4 regions of the Acinetobacter sp. BHS4 genome follow, and region 2 is predicted to be linked to each of the others. Evidence: predicted binding sites of a transcription regulator. Region 2 holds the regulator's gene; each other region holds the start of a gene.
The links. Region 2 encodes PhoB, which activates phosphate uptake and scavenging genes when phosphate is short. Its sites were predicted from a motif close to TGTCATNAANCTGTCATAA; they were not measured.

Region 1 (4,556 bases), 1.8 Mb from region 2:
TTCATTTGGAGAAATAGGCTATAAAAACAAAAACTATCAAACGCAGCAATTATGGGCCATATAATAAGACTTTAAATATGTAAAATCAATGCATCTTTCAGGTGAATTTTAGTCTTAAATAAAAGTCGAAAATAATTTTGTCTCTGTTTCAATAAGAGAAGCCCATTTCCGTCTAAAATAAATGGGCCTAGTGAATTCCACCAAATCCTAAAATACAAAACGTGATAATTATCACGCTTTATTCTTTGATCATTGCATTAATATCTTTCTTTTCCATTGACCAAAATTCAAACTAAAACTGTCTTTTCAGCAAAAGATGAGTCATGAATAGGACTTTTCTACGAACTTTTTGATTTTTTATTTAATAGAGGTAAGCCCCCTATCTGATTCATTACGAGCAATTACAAGGTGTTAGATAGTACTTAAATTATAGAAAGATATATAAAAATTTAGTTAAGTTTTTGTTTTTATTGTTTATTTTTAAAACATTGATATGTAAAGATTTTATTTATTTTTTGCCCAAAATTCAAACCAAAATGACACTTGAGTAATTAATAGTCATTGAAATATTGGTAAGAAACCTTATATTGAGTACAGGTTCATACCTTTAACTGAGGAAAAGCTCATGAATAAATTTATGGTTGCAGTCTTTACTGGCATGGTGAGCATTGCTAGTTTAGGCGTACAAGCTGCAACACCTGAGCAAGAATGTCAAAAATTGCAAGATGATTACAATTTGATTTATGCGTCAAAAGGCTTTTGTTTTAAAGATCCTGATGCTAAAGAAAAATATGGTAATGAAAACTGTCATACGACAAAACCAAAGTTTTCTGACAAAGAGCAACAACGTCTTGACGCTATTAAAGAACGTCAAAAAGAATTGAAATGTAAATAATTTTAAAGGAATAATACATGGCATATGATGATCAAAACATCTTCGCAAAAATTTTACGTGGAGAACTTCCAGCGATAAAAGTCTATGAAGATGATCAAGTTCTAGCTTTTATGGATATTATGCCTCAAGCCGATGGTCATACATTAGTTATTCCAAAAACACCTGCTGTAACACTGCTGGACTTACCTGCTGAAGCAGCAGCCTATACTATACAAATTGTTCAAAAGATTGCTAAGGCAATGGAAAAAGCGCTCAATTTGGAAGGTATTGTATTGATGCAACTTTCTGGAGCAGCAGCAGGACAAACTGTTCCACATGTTCATTTTCACCTAATCCCAACAAATGTGCATCATCTTGGACGCCATGCTGTTGAGTTAGGGGATCAAGAAAAAATTAAAGAATTAGCTGAAAAAATTAAAGCAGCTCTTTGATTTTTAGATGGTTAAAGCGGAGTTTAGGCTCCGCTTTTTTTCGTCTAAAAACTATAAAAAATACAAACAACTAATTTATTTCTAAATTTTAAACGTCATAAAACTGTCATTTATTCTTCACTTCTCTGTCACAAAATTTACCGATACTGCTTAGCAAGTTGGTGAGCTTTTGTAACTTTTTGTACATAAGTCAACTACAAAATAAATAGTTAGCTAGGCATACGCCATTTTTAAATACCTTTTGGAGAAATCTCAATGAAGAAATTGCTACTCGCTGCCGCAGTTGCAACTTTGAGCGTAAACGCGGTGCAAGCAGCGCCAACTTTGTATGGCAAACTAAATGTTTCTATTAACCAAGTTGATAATAAAAATTTCGATGGTAAAAGTGACGTTACCGAAGTTAACTCAAACTCTTCTCGTATTGGGGTAAAAGGCGAAGAGAAATTAACTGACAAGTTATCTGCTGTTTATTTAGCTGAATGGGCAATTTCTACTGATGGTTCAGGTTCTGATACTGACCTTAGTGCTCGTAACCGTTTTATCGGTTTAAAAACTGAAGGTGTTGGTACATTAAAAGTAGGTAAGTATGATTCTTACTTCAAAACAGCTGCCGGTGGTAACCAAGACATCTTTAATGACGATACACGTTTAGATATTACTAATATCATGTATGGTGAAAACCGTTTAGACAACGTGATCGGTTTTGAATTAGACCCTAAATTATTAGCTGGTTTAACATTCAATATTATGGCTCAAACTGGTGAAAGCACCTCTGATAGCAAACCGGGTGAAACTGGTAAAGACAGCAAAAATGATAGCTTTGACTCTGTATCAACATCGCTTGGTTACGAAAACAAAGATATCGGTTTAGCAATTGCTGCTGCTGGTGACTTTGGTATTAAAGGTAAATATGCAGCTTACGGTCTAAAAGATGTTTATACCGATGCTTACCGTGTAACTGGTTCTTATGATATTGCTAAATCTGGTTTTGTTGTAGGTGCTTTATGGCAACACGCTGAACCTACTGATGACTTGACTGCTTATAAAACGTCAAAAACTACGCGTGTAGATGGTGTTGATAAAACTACAGATACCTATACAAACTACAAAGGTTTAGAAGAAGAAGCATATGCAGTAACAGCTGCTTATAAAATTCCTAACACTAAACTTAAAGTGAAAGCAGAATACGCTTCTGCTGAAACACAAGTAAGCGGTAAACAAGATCGTAAAATTGACTTATACGGTTTAGGTCTTGATTACCAAATCAACAAACAAGCTCGCTTCTACGGTATCGTTGCTCAACAAAAACGCGACTGGATTAAAGAAGACGACAAACAAACTGTTGTAGGTACTGGTATCGAATATAACTTCTAATCAGTTATGTTTGATTCAGATCTAAAATAAAAGGGCTTATGCCCTTTTATTTTTTTTCCTGAGTAAAAAAAGCCGATATAAAACTTATCGGCTTTTTTAAGATTTATATCTTATTTTAAAAAACCACTTACAAGATTCATGACATTTTGAATATCTTGGTTTGCTTCTTGATGATCGGTACTGTCACCTTGAGGTGTTAAAGAGTCAATGACCTGAGGTAAAACCGATGCGATTGCACCATAAACTTGTTCTTTGGGCGCTTGAGCTTGCTCGGCAACTTGTTCAATGTCAGACGGATTAAATAGGCTCTGTAACTGTTGGGTCGGAACTTCGCTATTACTTTGATTTGGATCAACCCAACTTTGAACCTGACTTCCTAAACCAGCCCCTTTTAACTTTTCTAATGCAGCTTGTAAACCACCTTGTTGCTGTACCCAACCTAAAATTAAAGGCACAACTGCAATTAATAAACTTTGTACACCGCCACCTGTTTGAGGTGTACTGTTATTGCCAGTCACTTGCCCTAATACAGAACCTAATACTCCTCCAAGGCCACCTTGAGCGCCCGAAGAAGTATTGCCCCCCATTTGTCCGAGTACTGAACCTAAAATTCCACCTAAACCATCTTGACCTGACGCTTGCTGATTCCCACCTAAAGCCTGCTTAGCCAAAACTTCTACAATGTTGCTTAAATTAGTCATGTGTAACTCTTATGTATGGTTTATACATGAGCATACGCGGATTCTTGTTAAGACAGCAAAAACCAAATTGTTAAATTTTGAAAGAGATTTAAGGCCCTTTTACCAGCGGAATTTATTCCAGTTTTCCGGGTTCGCCCAGAACTTTGAATTAAACCAGTCTGGAACATGTTTATAAGTCAATATATTAAATTGCCATAAAGCAAAATCACTATCATGTGAAGTTTTATCAATAAGTTGAGTAAAACCTAAAGAACGTAATAACTGCTCATCACTGCGTTTACTTACCACTACAATTCGTTTCGCTAATAAATCTCTTAGCTTTACTAATAATTGTGATTTTTGTACATCGCTGATGTTTTGCATTTCATCAGTATCAAACAATACAAAACCCAAGTCATAACGCTGAGTAAAAGGCAGACTTAAAAGCTCAGTTACGGTAAAATAGTGCCATTGAATTGCGTTATTCTGGTCAATTTTCTGGCCAATACAAAGTGCAGTATGAATGGGCTGTTCGTTTGATAAATCGTCTAGCATAGAAGTGATGACATTTTGTTCAGCCATAACTGCAACCCTTAATTGAAAGATGTGAGTTTAAACTTTATGGAACTACAAGGCATTTGCCATAAAATGCATGCAGGCCTAAAAGATGCTAGTGTAACTGATCAACAGACAACCAAGGCAAATGTTGAATACAAATTTGTATTAGACCGTTCAGAAATTGATCTTCCTTTTAATTTAGGACAAGAACTAGAAATCGAATGGACAGGTAATATTTATTGCACTTCTTGTGGCACTAAAACACCAAAGTCTTATTCTCAAGGCCACTGCTTTAAATGTTTTAAGACCAAAGCAGAATGTGACCTTTGCATTATGAAACCTGAAACATGTCACTATCATTTAGGTACATGTCGTGAAGATGACTTTGCCCATAGTGTTTGTTTCCAACCTCATATTGTATATTTGGCAAATTCAAGTGCTCTAAAAGTAGGTATTACTCGCGTTAGTCATATGCCAGGTCGTTGGTTAGATCAAGGTGCAACTCAAGCCTTACCTATTTTAAAAGTTGGATCACGCCGTTTATCTGGTCAGCTTGAAACCATGTTTGGTTCTTTAATTGCTGATAAAACAGATTGGCGAAAACTCCTCAAGGGTGAA
Region 2 (4,556 bases):
GGTGGTGTTAGGTCAACAGCTTTTGTTTATTGTACTTTGGGCGATTTTATTCTTTGGCGCAGGTGCCATTTTTGCATCTATCATGCGTGCGAGCGGCACCGTGACTGTTCCAATGCTGATTAACATCTCTGCCATTTTATTTATTGAAATTCCATGTGCTTACTGGTTTAGCTCAATGTGGGGACTTAAAGGCATTTGGGTTGCCTATGCCTTGGCATTTGTGAGTTTATGTATTATTCAAGGCTTGTATTATCAATTTATCTGGAAGAAAAAGACGATCAAAGTTCTTATTTAGAACCATCCAAGCCACATAAAAGAAGCCATCATTTGATGGCTTCTTTTAATTTGAATCTTATTTCATCCATTTGGTCACAACGGTTGAAGCGCGTTGATATCCTGTTGGGAACAAACGCTGCAATGCATCAAGAAATTTTGCATCACTACCAATCAATAAACGGCGTTTATTTTTCAAAACGGCATCCAAGATTTGACGAGCCGCTTCTTCTGGTGGAGTACGTAGAAACTTATCAAAGTTTTGAATCGATTTAGCTGGGTCCATACCTAAAGTACTCAAGCTATCACTCATTTTTGCAGCTTTAGCAATATTGGTGCGAATTCCCCCTGGATGTACGCACAAAGAACTCACGCCACTTTTTTCAATATCCAACTCTTGGCGTAACGATTCGGTAAAGCCGCGTACAGCAAATTTAGTTGCATTATAGCCAGATTGGGTTGGTTGTGCAGTCAGACCAAATAAGCTCGAGATGTTGATAATGTGCCCATCTTGAGTTTGCTTAATGAACGGTAAAAATTCTTTAGTACCGTATACGACACCCCAGAAGTTAATCCCAACAATCCACTCTAAATCTTCGTAGGTTGCGCCTTCGACAGTCGAACCTAACGCAACGCCAGCATTGTTAAAAATCAGGTTAACAGAACCGTGATCTTGCACAGTTTCTTGCGCCCACTGCTTTACTGCTTCACGGTCAGACACATCAAGCTTTTTGGTGGTAACAGTAATATTGCTGTACGGCTTTAAAAGCTCGACAGTTTGTTGTAATCCTTTTTCATTAATATCACTCAACGAAAGATGGCAGCCCTGTTTTGCCAAAAGAATTGCTAACTGTTGCCCAATGCCAGAACCCGCGCCCGTAATTGCAGCGACTTTGTTTTTAAAATTTTTCATTGTCCATCCTTTGTTTTTCGTTTTGCACAACCGGTTCATTGCATGTGCACTTTAGACACCTTCAATATAATTTTGACAATACACATTGTCAATATAGTACACTGTAATTTCAGATAGAATGGCACAATTCTGCTGAGGGCTTTATCATAGTGAGCATATTTGGCTAAAACCTATAAATTAGGAAACCATTCTTTAGGAAACAATTTATTTATGGCGACTAACGACTCAACCAGTAAAAAGAAAACAAAAAGTGTGAGTAAAGAACGTCAGTTCAAAGGGTTATCTCTATCTGAACGTAAAGAGGCACGCCGTGAAAAGCTGATTGAAGCGGGTATTGCAACCTATGGAACCCTTGGTTTTTTTTCAGTGACGGTAAAAGATGTCTGCCAAGAGGCAAAACTCACCGAACGTTATTTTTATGAATCATTTAAAAAGAGTGAAGATTTATTTCAAACCATCTTTTTAAAAATGATTGAAGAATTACAGCAAAATCTGATGCAAGCCGTAATTAAAGCTGCTCCCGATCCAGAAAAAATGGTCGATGCGGGTTTAAGAGCACTGCTGACGACATTAAAAGATGACCCGAGATTAGCTCGTATTGTCTATGTCGATGCTGTTCTGGTACAAGAATTACATAATCAAGCCACCATTCAAGAAACACTTGCGCAATTTGATCGCATGATTCAAGCCTTTGTTATGCTGACCATGCCCCAAATTCAGCACCATGAAAATGAGCTCTCTTTAATCGCAACGGGTTTGAATGGATATGTCACACAAATTGCGATTCGATGGGTGATGGGAGGGTTTGAGCAGTCTCTTGAGCAGGTTTTAACTGCATGCCGTATCGTTTTCTTATCTTTATTAGCTCAAGTTTCAAAATAATATTAAAGTTTTTTGACAGCTAAAAATGTGAAAAAATAGCGAAGCAATTAAGGTGATAACCTATTGAATGATTTTAGAAATTTTGAGGCTTAGATGTCATAATTTGGTCATACCTTTGCCTTAGTTTTGTCACAAATTATTGCTAAATTCATTTTTATAGACTTTTCTGCAATGAAATTGTCATAATTAATCTTTGTAATAAGCCTGTCATAACTACAAAACGGTTCACCGTTAAATCTATAGGATATTGCGTTGTGAAAGATGACTATATTTTAATTGTCGATGATGAGCTTCCTATTCGTGAAATGATCCATACTTCTTTGGACATGGCAGGCTTTCAGTGTTTACAGGCAGAAGATGCCAAACAGGCTCATCAAATTATCGTCGACCAACGTCCGGCGCTTATCTTGCTTGATTGGATGTTACCTGGAGGCGTAAGCGGTGTCGATTTATGTCGCCGCTTAAAACGCGATGAGAACCTAGCAGAAATTCCAGTGATTATGCTGACCGCTCGCGGAGAAGAAGACCATAAAGTACAAGGTCTTGATGCGGGTGCAGATGATTACATGACGAAGCCTTTCTCAACACGTGAATTGGTTTCACGTATTAAGGCAGTTCTGCGCCGCGCGAATGCATTAAGTGGTGAAAAAACAATTGATGCCAATGGTTTAATTCTTGATCCTGTAAGCCAACGTGTTAGCTTTGGCAACAGCATTTTAGATATGGGCCCAACTGAATATCGCTTACTTGCGTTTTTTATGACCCATCCAGAACGTGCCTATACGCGTGCCCAGTTGCTCGATCAGGTATGGGGCGGTAATGTATATATTGAAGACCGCACTATCGATGTGCATATCCGTCGTTTACGTAAAGTGTTAGAACCTTTTGGTGTTGACCGATTTGTTCAAACTGTACGTGGAACTGGCTACCGTTTCTCAACACGTGCAGATTTAGCCGCAGGTTAACCAAGATTTATGTATGAACCCTACCCCGTCCCTGAACAGGTACGTGAACAAAAGCTTTCTCGCTACAGTAGTTTATGGACGTTTGCCAAACAAGATTTACGGCTTTTATTATTTTTTCTAATTATTGCCGGTTTAGTCGGTTTCGGTATTGGGTATTTCTGGAGCTGTATTTTTATCGCCTTCGTGGTGTTTTTTACACTCCAGTTGCGTTCTTTATATCTGGTCAATGACTGGATTGCCAATAAACCTTATGACGTGCCTCCAAACCTTAACGGGATTTGGGGGGCATTGTTATTTAATGTTTACCGTGCCCAGCGCCAAGAACGAATTGTTCAGGCGGAAATGGTCGGTTTAATTGACCGGGCTCAGTCTTCATTAGTTGCTCTTGCTGAAGCGGTTGTACTCATTGATGACCAACATCAAATCGAGTGGTGGAACCCTGCTGCGGAACGTTTGTTAGGAATCAGTCCTCTCGACCGTGGCCGCAACTTATTAACCATTTTACGTCAGCCTACTTTTATTGAATATTTTAACAATATTGATCAGGCACCTGATGGAATTAAGCTTCACTCAAATTTTGATGATGACCGTTATGTGCAGGTTAAACTCACACGATTTGGTGGAGAAAGCCGTTTATTGGTGGCTTACGATGTGACTCGTATGCACAACCTTGAGCAAATGCGTAAAGACTTCGTCGATAATATTTCTCATGAACTTCGTACACCATTAACCGTACTGAGTGGTTATATCGAAACATTTACCGATCAGGAAGATATTAGCCCACGCTGGAAACGTGCATTTGACCAGATGCAATCACAAACCAAGCGTATGAATGCGTTGGTTAATGATTTACTGCTGTTATCGAATTTAGAAAATAACAAAAAAATTGCAAAAAATCAGATTATTGAAATGCCGAGTTTAATGAATCAATTGTTTGATGATGCTCAGGCCTACAATGCCGATTATGGACACACGCTCAATTTACACATTGATAGCCACTGTGACCTGATTGGTTCCGACATGGAAATTGCCAGCGCGTTTAGTAATTTAATTACCAATGCCATCAAGTACACGCCAAAAGGTGGAACTATTACCATTGGTTGGCATGATGATGGTGAACATGCTTACTTTAGTGTGCAAGACACAGGCATCGGAATTAACCCTAAACATTTGCCACGACTGACTGAACGCTTCTATCGTGTGGATAGCGACCGTAGTCGTCAAACAGGTGGTACAGGTTTAGGCTTAGCCATTGTAAAACACGTGCTGATGCAACACGGCGCGTATTTAGATGTTCAATCTAAAGAAAATGAGGGATCAACATTTACCGCAGTTTTTCCAAAAGAAAGACTCTATAACATGACCTAAATTTGGCCCTCTCACATTTAAAAAGCCGACTCATGAAAAGTCGGCTTTTTTGTATTATTTAAACCAATTTACTTAGAATTCAAGCAATACGATTTTGTCTGATTTTTCTCTATGACATTTAAAAAGTGAGTGGCAAAAGTATTACTTTGACGCAG
Region 3 (4,556 bases), 1.1 Mb from region 2:
TCTATTGAAGAACTCGCGGGTTTCGTTCAAGCAACCAAAGACCAGCTTCATTTTGAGCCTTTAGATGTTGATTTAGATTGGTCATCTTATGCAGGTAAGCGAAAACACTATCCATGGTTTTTGTTAGCCGCCCTTACGCTTGCCCAGCATGGCCATAAAATTGTTATGCATGGTGCGTCAGGTCACACGCTTAACCGTGTTTATACAGAGCAAGTCTTAGAATATCTTGGTTATCAAATTTGTCATTCTGAACAAGAAGTTCGTGCACAATTAGCAGAGCAAAATTTCGCTTACTTACCACTAGATGTGATTTCACCAGTTTTAAGTGACTTGATATCTCTAAGAAATGTCATGGGATTGCGTTCGCCTATTCATACTTTGGCCCGTTTAATTAATCCTTTTAACGCTAAGGCTACCTTACAAGCAATATTCCACCCTGCTTATAGAACTTCACATCAACATAGTGCGTTACGCTTAGGCTATCAAAATAGTGCCGTCATTAAAGGTGAAGGTGGTGAATTTGAACGAAATCCAGATGCTAAGACACTCATTTGTGGTATTAAAAATGGTGAGCTTTATGAACATGAGTTACCAAAGCTCACACCTGAGCGAAGCCCAATTGAAGAAGAATTAGATTTAGCAACATTTAAAGCAGTATGGCTTGGTCAGCAGCACCATGAATATGGAGAAATGGCCGTAACAGAAACCATTGGAATCGCGCTATATACCATGGGCGTTGTTGCTAATTTTGAAGAAGCGATGCAAAAAGCAAAAGTGTTATGGGATACACGAAATTTAAGCAATCTTAATTCGTAGTTAACAAATGCTATCGTGAAGGTCGACATGGATGTCGACCGTATCACTGCGATACAGGAAGTATCGTCAGTGATACAAAGGATTTTTGGTTACTTTTGATCCTTCAAAAGTAATAAAAGCCTATATGCTATAACTTATGAAAAACATGCTATATAAGGCTGTATGGAATAACCAAAAATAATTTTTCTGTCTTATTAAGTTTTAAACAAAACGAATCGGTTTAAACTCTGGTTCATGCTTGTGATGATCATCATCACACTCTTCACCTTCTTCTTTTGTACCACGGTCAATATAACCACTACGCTGATCTTCTGGTAAGTTCTTTAACTCCCAAGCGATTACAGCTTGCATACAAGTCTCACGTTGCTCTTTAGTTAAAACAACGCCGTTTGGCCATTTACCAATTTCTACTGCTGTTTTTAAACGCTCCACAATTTCAGGGTTTAAAACAGATAGCATTTGTTCAATATTCATGATTCATCTCTTTGAAAAGATTCAAAATCTTGGTTCCAACCAAGTTTGGTACGGCAGGCCATATAGAAATCATAACCTGGTGGATGCAATAAACTTAGTTTAAATGGGTGTTTACGGATGTGTAAACTGTCTCCAACATTGAGCGAGACACTATGTTGCCCATCTGCACTCACCATTGGTAATACCCGATTTTCGCGAATAACGATTTTAATTTCGCTTTGACCACCAACGACGATGGGACGTGATGACAATGTATGGGGATGCATTGGAACTAATGCAATAGCATCCATACTTGGATGTAAAATTGGGCCACCACCTGACAATGCATAAGCCGTTGATCCGGTTGGAGTCGAAACAATTAAACCATCACTATGTTGGCGGTAAACATATTGACCATCAATATTAAGTTCGAAGTCAATCATGTGTACTGATTTACCCGAGTGCAAAACCACATCGTTTAAAGCAATGGCGTCATAAATGACTTCACCATTTGTTCTTACTTCCATTTCAAGTAAGAAACGGCGGTCAAGCTGGAAATGCCCTTGAAGTACTTGGTCAAGTTTGAAAATGGCTTCTGAAGGTTTGATATCAGTTAAAAAACCTAACCGCCCGCGGTTAATACCAATAACAGGCGTATTGTAGCGAACTAAAGCTCTAGCAGCGTGGAGTAAAGAACCATCGCCTCCAACAACTATGACTAAATCAGCAACTTCACCCAATAAATGACGACTTACAATTTGTGCATGATCATAAGGCACTAATTCAGCAGTTTCCTGATCAAAAATGGGGTTTAAGCCTAGGTTCAACAAATGATCATGAATTAAACATAGTGTTTCTACTACTGATGATTTATCTGGTCGACCGATTAACCCGACGTTTCTGAAGGACTTATGTGAAATTTGCACGAATGAGTAAGCTCCGCTGCGATACTTGGCTATAATAACATTAACCTGATTAATTTAAAAAAACATAACAACAAGATGCTGTAAAATTCAATCTAAGTTTTCCAATTATTCACAGTTTTATCATTGCAAATTGATGACAAGCTATCGCATCATTACAGGCATTGTTAGGGTTTTATCTCATTTTTATGAAGTTTGAACGTGGTATCGGTTTCTTTGCACTAATTTTTTCCATTTTGGTCATTGGTGCTTTTATTGCTCTTAGTATCTATCTGATTCGTTTAGATAATATTATCCGTGAAAAATTTGAAGGACAACGGTGGGATATTCCCGCCAAAGTGTTTGCACGTCCTTTGGAAATTTATAATAACGCACCTATTACCCAAGCAAATTTCACTCAAGAATTAAAACTCTTGGGTTACAAAACTTCAAGTAATTATGACAAGTCTGGAACCTATGTTGCTCAGGGTAGCAATATGTATATCCACACGCGTGGTTTTGATTACGGCGACAGTGTTGAACCCGAACAAGTACTAGAGTTAAGTTTTGCAAATGATCAGGTTGCTGAAGTTCGAAGTACAAAACCTTCTTCAACGGGGGTGGCACGACTAGAGCCACTTCTGATTGGAGGGATTTACCCTCAACATAATGAAGACCGTGTTCTCATTAAACTGAATAATGTCCCTAAACCACTTATTGAAGCTTTAATTTCAACAGAAGACCGTAATTTCTATCATCATCACGGTATCTCAATTCGTGGTACTGCTCGTGCATTAGTGAGTAATATCACAGGTGGTAAACGTCAAGGTGGTTCAACCCTGACTCAGCAATTAGTTAAAAATTTCTATCTCACACCTGAACGCACATTAAAACGTAAAGTTAATGAAGCATTAATGGCTTTACTCATTGAGCTGCATTACAGCAAAGATGAAATTTTAGAAGCCTACTTAAATGAAGTGAATCTAGGCCAAAATGGTAGCTACTCAATTAATGGCTATGGTTTGGCTTCTCAATTTTATTTTGGTTTACCGTTACGTGAACTTAGCGTTGCACAGCAAGCTTATTTAGTTGGTTTAGTGCAAGGTCCTTCTTTGTATAACCCTTGGAAAAATCCTGAAGGTGCAAAAAAACGCCGCGATACCGTGTTAAATAACATGCGTGTAATGGGTTATTTAACTCAAGCAGAATACGAAGATGAAATTGCACGTCCTTTAAATGTGTTAAATAAACCAAGTTTAGGTCCTGCAAAATTCCCTGACTTTTTAGATATCGTGCGTCGTCAATTACGCACAGAATATCAAGAAAGTGATTTAACTAATCAGGGCTTACGTATTTTTACGACTCTAGACCCAATTACTCAAACTCAAGTTCAAAATGCTTTTAAAGCTTCAGTAGACCGCTTGGCAAACAGCAACCCAGCACGTTTGAAAAACTTACAGGGTGCTGTCCTGATTGCACATCCAGAAAACGGCGAGCTTGTTGCCGCTGTTGGTTCTACACAAGACTTTACTGGTTTTAACCGCGCTGTAGATGCGAAACGCCAAGTCGGTTCTTTATTAAAACCTGTAATTTATTTAAGTGCTATTGAATCTGGGCGTTACAACTGGGCAACCCAAATTGAAGATGCACCGATTAGTGTCCCTGTAGATGGTGGCAAGAGTTGGACACCTAAAAACTACAGTGGTGGCGGACATGGTGTAGTCAGCTTGAGCGAAGCTTTAGCAAATTCATATAACCTTTCTGCTGTGCGCTTGGGTCAAGAGTTTGGTTTATCAACATTTACCAACAACTTAAGAAAGTTTGGCGTTGAGTCAACAATTCCTGCCTACCCTTCTATTTTCCTTGGGGCAGTCAATATGTCACCAATGGAGGTTCTTGGAATTTATGAGAACTTTGCTACAGGTGGCTTTAAATATCCGACTCGTGCAATTCGATCTGTTGTAGATGCGAATGGCCGCCTGCTTGACCGTTATGGCCTGAATGTTCAACAAACCATTGATCCATCTGTTGGCTATATTATGAATTATGGTCTACAACAGGTCATGTCTTCGGGTACTGGTCGCGCAGCTTATAATAGCTTGTCTCCTGCTTTAAAATTGGCGGGTAAATCAGGTACGACTAACGATACACGTGACTCATGGTTTGCGGGTTACTCTGGTAACCACGTTGCTGTAGTGTGGTTAGGTTTAGATGACAACAAAGTGACTGGATTAACAGGTTCATCGGGTGCATTGCCAGTATGGATTAATGTGATGAAACAATTACGTCAAACGCCTGTAAACCTACGCCAACCAGACACTGTACAGTGGCAGTGGATTGACCGTGCAACGGGTGATTTATCTGCTCAAGCTTGTGATGGTGCTA
Region 4 (4,556 bases), 1.2 Mb from region 2:
GTAAGATTTTCTCGCAAGGGACCATCACGCCAAGATCAACAATGTCATAACCATTACAGCCAAGTACTACACCTACAATATTTTTACCAATATCGTGTACGTCGCCTTTAACAGTTGCCATCAGGACTTTACCTTTAGATTGGCTACCTGTTTTTTCAGCTTCAATGTACGGGTTGAGCCAAGCCACAGCTTGCTTCATAACACGTGCAGATTTCACAACCTGTGGTAAGAACATTTTGCCCGAACCGAACAAGTCACCAACCACGTTCATACCGTCCATCAAAGCGCCTTCGATTACATCTAAAGGACGTTTGGCTTTGAGGCGAGCTTCTTCTGTATCTTCATCAATGTAAGTTGTAATACCTTTAACTAAAGCATATTCAAGACGTTTTTCTACAGATTCATTACGCCATTCAAGGTTCTCGGCTTCTTTTGTAGCACCGCCTTGTCCACGGTATTTTTCAGCCACTTCAAGCAATTTTTCAGTCGCAGCCTGACCAGACTCACCTTGGTTTTGGTTTAAAATGACATCTTCAACTGCTTGTTTTAGCTCGGCTGGAATATCATCATAAATTGCCATTTGGCCGGCATTCACAATACCCATGGTCATGCCTTGCTTGATGGCATGGTACAAGAACACAGAGTGAATGGCTTCACGAACAGGCTCATTACCACGGAACGAGAACGAAACGTTCGACACGCCACCAGAAATCATGGCGTGAGGTAAGTTTTGTTTAATCCAACCTGTGGCCTCAATAAAGTCGACGCCATAGTTATTGTGTTCTTCAATACCTGTTGCTACTGCAAACACGTTCGGGTCAAAAATAATATCTTCAGCAGGGAAGCCTACATCGTTAACCAAAATGTCATATGAGCGCTTACAGATTTCACGCTTACGTGCAGCGGTGTCGGCTTGACCTGTTTCGTCAAATGCCATGACAATAATCGCAGCACCATATTGACGGCACAGGCGAGCTTTTTCTACGAACTCGTCATAACCTTCTTTTAAAGAAATCGAGTTAACAACGGGTTTACCTTGTACGCATTTTAAGCCAGCTTCAATGATTTCCCATTTTGATGAGTCAATCATGATTGGCACACGTGAAATATCTGGTTCAGAAGCCACAAGATTTAAGAAATGCACCATCGCATTTTGCGAATCGAGCATCCCTTCATCCATGTTAATGTCAATAATCTGTGCGCCAGCTTCCACCTGTTGCTGTGCCACTTCTAAAGCTTCAGCAAAGTTTTCTTCACGAATTAAGCGTAAGAATTTTTTCGAACCTGTAACGTTAGTACGTTCACCCACATTCACGAAAAGTGAGTCATCATAAATATTAAATGGTTCTAAACCACTCAAACGACATGCAGGTACAGTTTCAGGAACTTGACGAGGCGCAATATCTTTTACCGCATTGGCAATCGCGCGGATATGGTCTGGTGTTGTACCACAGCAACCACCAGTAATATTAATTAAGCCGCTTTCTGCAAATTCTTTTAAGAATGCTGCAGTTTGTTCTGGCGTTTCATCATATTCACCAAAAGCATTTGGTAAGCCCGCATTTGGGTGCGCTGAAACAAACGTATCTGCGACATCGGAAATGGTTTTTACGTGAGGACGCATGGCATCTGCACCAAGCGCACAGTTAAAACCAATCGATAGTAAGTCACCATGACGTACAGAGTTCCAGAACGCTTCCGCAGTTTGACCTGTTAAGGTACGACCCGATGCATCGGTAATGGTCCCTGAAATCATGATTGGTAATTCACGACCAATTTGTTTAAAGACTTCTTTAACCGCAAAAATTGCAGCTTTACAGTTTAATGTGTCAAATACGGTTTCAATCAAAATGATATCTGCACCGCCTTCAATCAGCGCGTGTGTCGCTTCAATATAGTTTTCTTTTAGCTCATCAAAAGTGATGTTACGAAAGGCAGGGTCATTTACATTCGGTGAAATGGAACAAGTACGCGATGTTGGCCCAAGTACACCTGCTACAAAACGCGGTTTATCTGGAGTCGAATACTTCTCACAAGCTGCTTTAGCTAAACGTGCTGCTTCACGGTTAATCTCTGGAACAAGATCTTCCATGTGGTAATCAGACATTGAAACACGCGTGCCGTTAAAGCTGTTGGTTTCAATAATGTCTGCACCAGCATCAAGATAGGCTTCATGAATACCTTGAATGATTTGAGGCTGGGTCAGAACTAAAAGGTCATTGTTACCTTTTAAGTCATGTGCCCAATCGGCAAAACGCTCACCACGGTAGTCGGCTTCTTCTAATTTATGGCGCTGGATCATAGTTCCCATAGCACCATCAATAATCAGAATGCGTTTAGCAAGAAGCGCTTTTAGGGTGGCAAGCGTAGACATAGAAAACCCCGATCTTTTATATGAATTTAAAAATGCGGCGCTATTGTAACAGAATAGTTGCGCAATTGATGACCTATAACGACCCATCATTCACTGTAATAGATTCATTAAAAAACGGCTTTTATGACAAATGAAGACTGTTTTTTCATCAAATATTCATAAAATGATCATGATATTGAAATATTTCATCTCCAATATTCGGTTTTATGACAGTTGTAGTGTTTAAAAAGTAGACATTTAGGTAATTTTTTAGATATTTTTGCTTCAAAAATAGTCATAAAATAGATGGGTGGGGATTTATGTAAATTATTGTATTTAAATAAAAAAATAAAAAGTGTAGAGGAAAGGTGCATCAAATGAGGTCAAAATGTGAAAAATTGACTTCATCGGGCGCCGCTTTGTCATATAATTGTCATAATTTAATTTAAGAATACAGAGGATTTTTTTATCCTCTTACCGTCTGCATGAATTCTAATCTACCCCCTGTTTCGGATTCAAAACTTGCGGCAAACCTGCAAGTCAAATCGACGAATGTACATGTCCCGACACCTAAATTTTTTATGCCGGTGTTTCTGACGATTATTGTTGCAACACTTATTTATATTGGATTTCAGGTGAGTGCTGATTTAGCACATGTACCACCTTTGAGTCTTTATTCAGTTATTCTTTTATCAACTGCACTCTTGATTGCTTTAGGCTTTGAGTTTGTAAATGGCTTCCACGATACTGCAAATGCAGTGGCAACAGTGATTTACACCAATGCTTTACCAGCACCGGTTGCAGTCATGTGGGCTGGTTTTTGTAATTTCCTTGGGGTAATGGTTGCAAGCGGCGCAGTCGCTTACGGCATTATTGCATTGTTACCTGTTGAATTGATCATGAATATGGGTAGCGGTGCAGGTTTCGCAATGGTTTTTGCGCTTCTTATTGCTGCGATTCTCTGGAACTTGGGTACTTGGTTCTTAGGTATTCCTGCATCTAGCTCACATACCTTGATTGGTTCAATCTTGGGTGTGGGCATTATGAACCATCTATTGAGTGCATCGACTGGCGTGACGACCAGTGGTGTTGATATGGATCAGGTGATTAAAGTCGGTAAGGCATTATTATTTTCACCTTTAATTGGTTTCGCTTTTGCAGCGATTGTATTCTTGTTGGTTAAAACTATTTTTAAACGCCAATTAGAATTATTCCAGCCACCTGAAGGGAATAAACCACCACCAGCAATCATTCGTGCAATTTTGATCTTTACCTGTACAGGTGTGAGTTTTGCACATGGTTCTAATGACGGTCAAAAGGGTATGGGACTCATCATGCTGATTTTGGTTGGTCTGGTGCCGTTGGCTTATTCATTAAATAAAAATCTTGATACTCAGCAAGTTCAATCATTCCATCAGCTTTCTTCTCAAACTGCCGTATTTTTGAATCAAAATCAGCCAGAATTAACCGATGAAAAAGCACGTGTTATTCTGACTAAATATATTCAAACTAAACAGCAAACTCCGGAAGTTGTGCCTGCATTGGCAAGTATGACTGATCACTTGGGTGAGCGAGTTTCTAGCTATAGCAACTTAAAAGATATTCCTGAAGCTGCAATTAGCGAAATTCGTAATGACATGTATTTAAGCACCACGACGTTTAAGCGTTTGGATAAAGCAGATGCTTTACCAAAAATGGATGACTCACAGAAAAAGCTTGTGAAAGAATACCGTAGTAGCTTAGATTCATTCTTACAATACATTCCGACTTGGGTAAAAGTGGCTGTTGCTTTAGCACTTGGTCTAGGCACAATGGTGGGTTGGAAACGTATCGTTGTGACTGTAGGTGAGCGTATTGGTAAGCACCACATGACTTATGGTCAAGGGATGTCTGCTGAGCTTGTTGCAATGAGTACAATTGCAGCTGCTGATGGTTTAGGTATGCCAGTTTCAACAACACACGTTTTAAACAGTGCTGTTGCGGGTACGATGGTCGCGAATAAATCAGGTTTAAACTTTAATACCGTGAAGACAATTCTCTCTGCATGGGTATTTACTCTTCCTGCAACAATCTGCTTGTCAGGTGGTTTGTACTGGTTATTCTTACAGTTTGTATAAAAGCATTTAAAAAATTAAAGCCACTGTTCACAGTGGCTTTTTTATTTGTTCAGTTTTTAAATTTGAGACTATTTTTCATGTACATT

Region 1: the regulator PhoB is predicted to act here: its motif matches at 1,420-1,438, upstream of KIP84_RS09225 (porin).
Region 3: the regulator PhoB is predicted to act here: its motif matches at 2,316-2,334, upstream of KIP84_RS05860 (NAD(+) kinase).
Region 4: the regulator PhoB is predicted to act here: its motif matches at 2,774-2,792, upstream of KIP84_RS13625 (inorganic phosphate transporter).

Annotation. Positions count from the first base shown of each region.
Region 1 covers NZ_CP075323.1:1,934,303-1,938,858, forward strand. The annotation lists gene KIP84_RS09215 (YARHG domain-containing protein) at 626-895, shown strand; gene KIP84_RS09220 (HIT family protein) at 913-1,326, shown strand; gene KIP84_RS09225 (porin) at 1,582-2,700, shown strand; gene KIP84_RS09230 (YidB family protein) at 2,811-3,401, opposite strand; gene KIP84_RS09235 (DUF6231 family protein) at 3,501-3,962, opposite strand; gene KIP84_RS09240 (DUF2797 domain-containing protein) at 4,002-4,556, shown strand, end outside.
Region 2 covers NZ_CP075323.1:115,534-120,089, reverse strand. The annotation lists gene KIP84_RS00555 (MATE family efflux transporter) at 1-295, shown strand, start outside; gene KIP84_RS00550 (SDR family NAD(P)-dependent oxidoreductase) at 353-1,186, opposite strand; gene KIP84_RS00545 (TetR/AcrR family transcriptional regulator) at 1,397-2,068, shown strand; gene phoB (phosphate regulon transcriptional regulator PhoB) at 2,323-3,033, shown strand; gene phoR (phosphate regulon sensor histidine kinase PhoR) at 3,043-4,401, shown strand; gene KIP84_RS00530 (alpha/beta fold hydrolase) at 4,470-4,556, opposite strand, start outside.
Region 3 covers NZ_CP075323.1:1,233,700-1,238,255, reverse strand. The annotation lists gene KIP84_RS05870 (glycosyl transferase family protein) at 1-816, shown strand, start outside; gene KIP84_RS05865 (YeaC family protein) at 1,018-1,290, opposite strand; gene KIP84_RS05860 (NAD(+) kinase) at 1,287-2,195, opposite strand; gene mrcB (penicillin-binding protein 1B) at 2,381-4,556, shown strand, end outside.
Region 4 covers NZ_CP075323.1:2,829,342-2,833,897, reverse strand. The annotation lists gene metH (methionine synthase) at 1-2,374, opposite strand, end outside; gene KIP84_RS13625 (inorganic phosphate transporter) at 2,839-4,470, shown strand.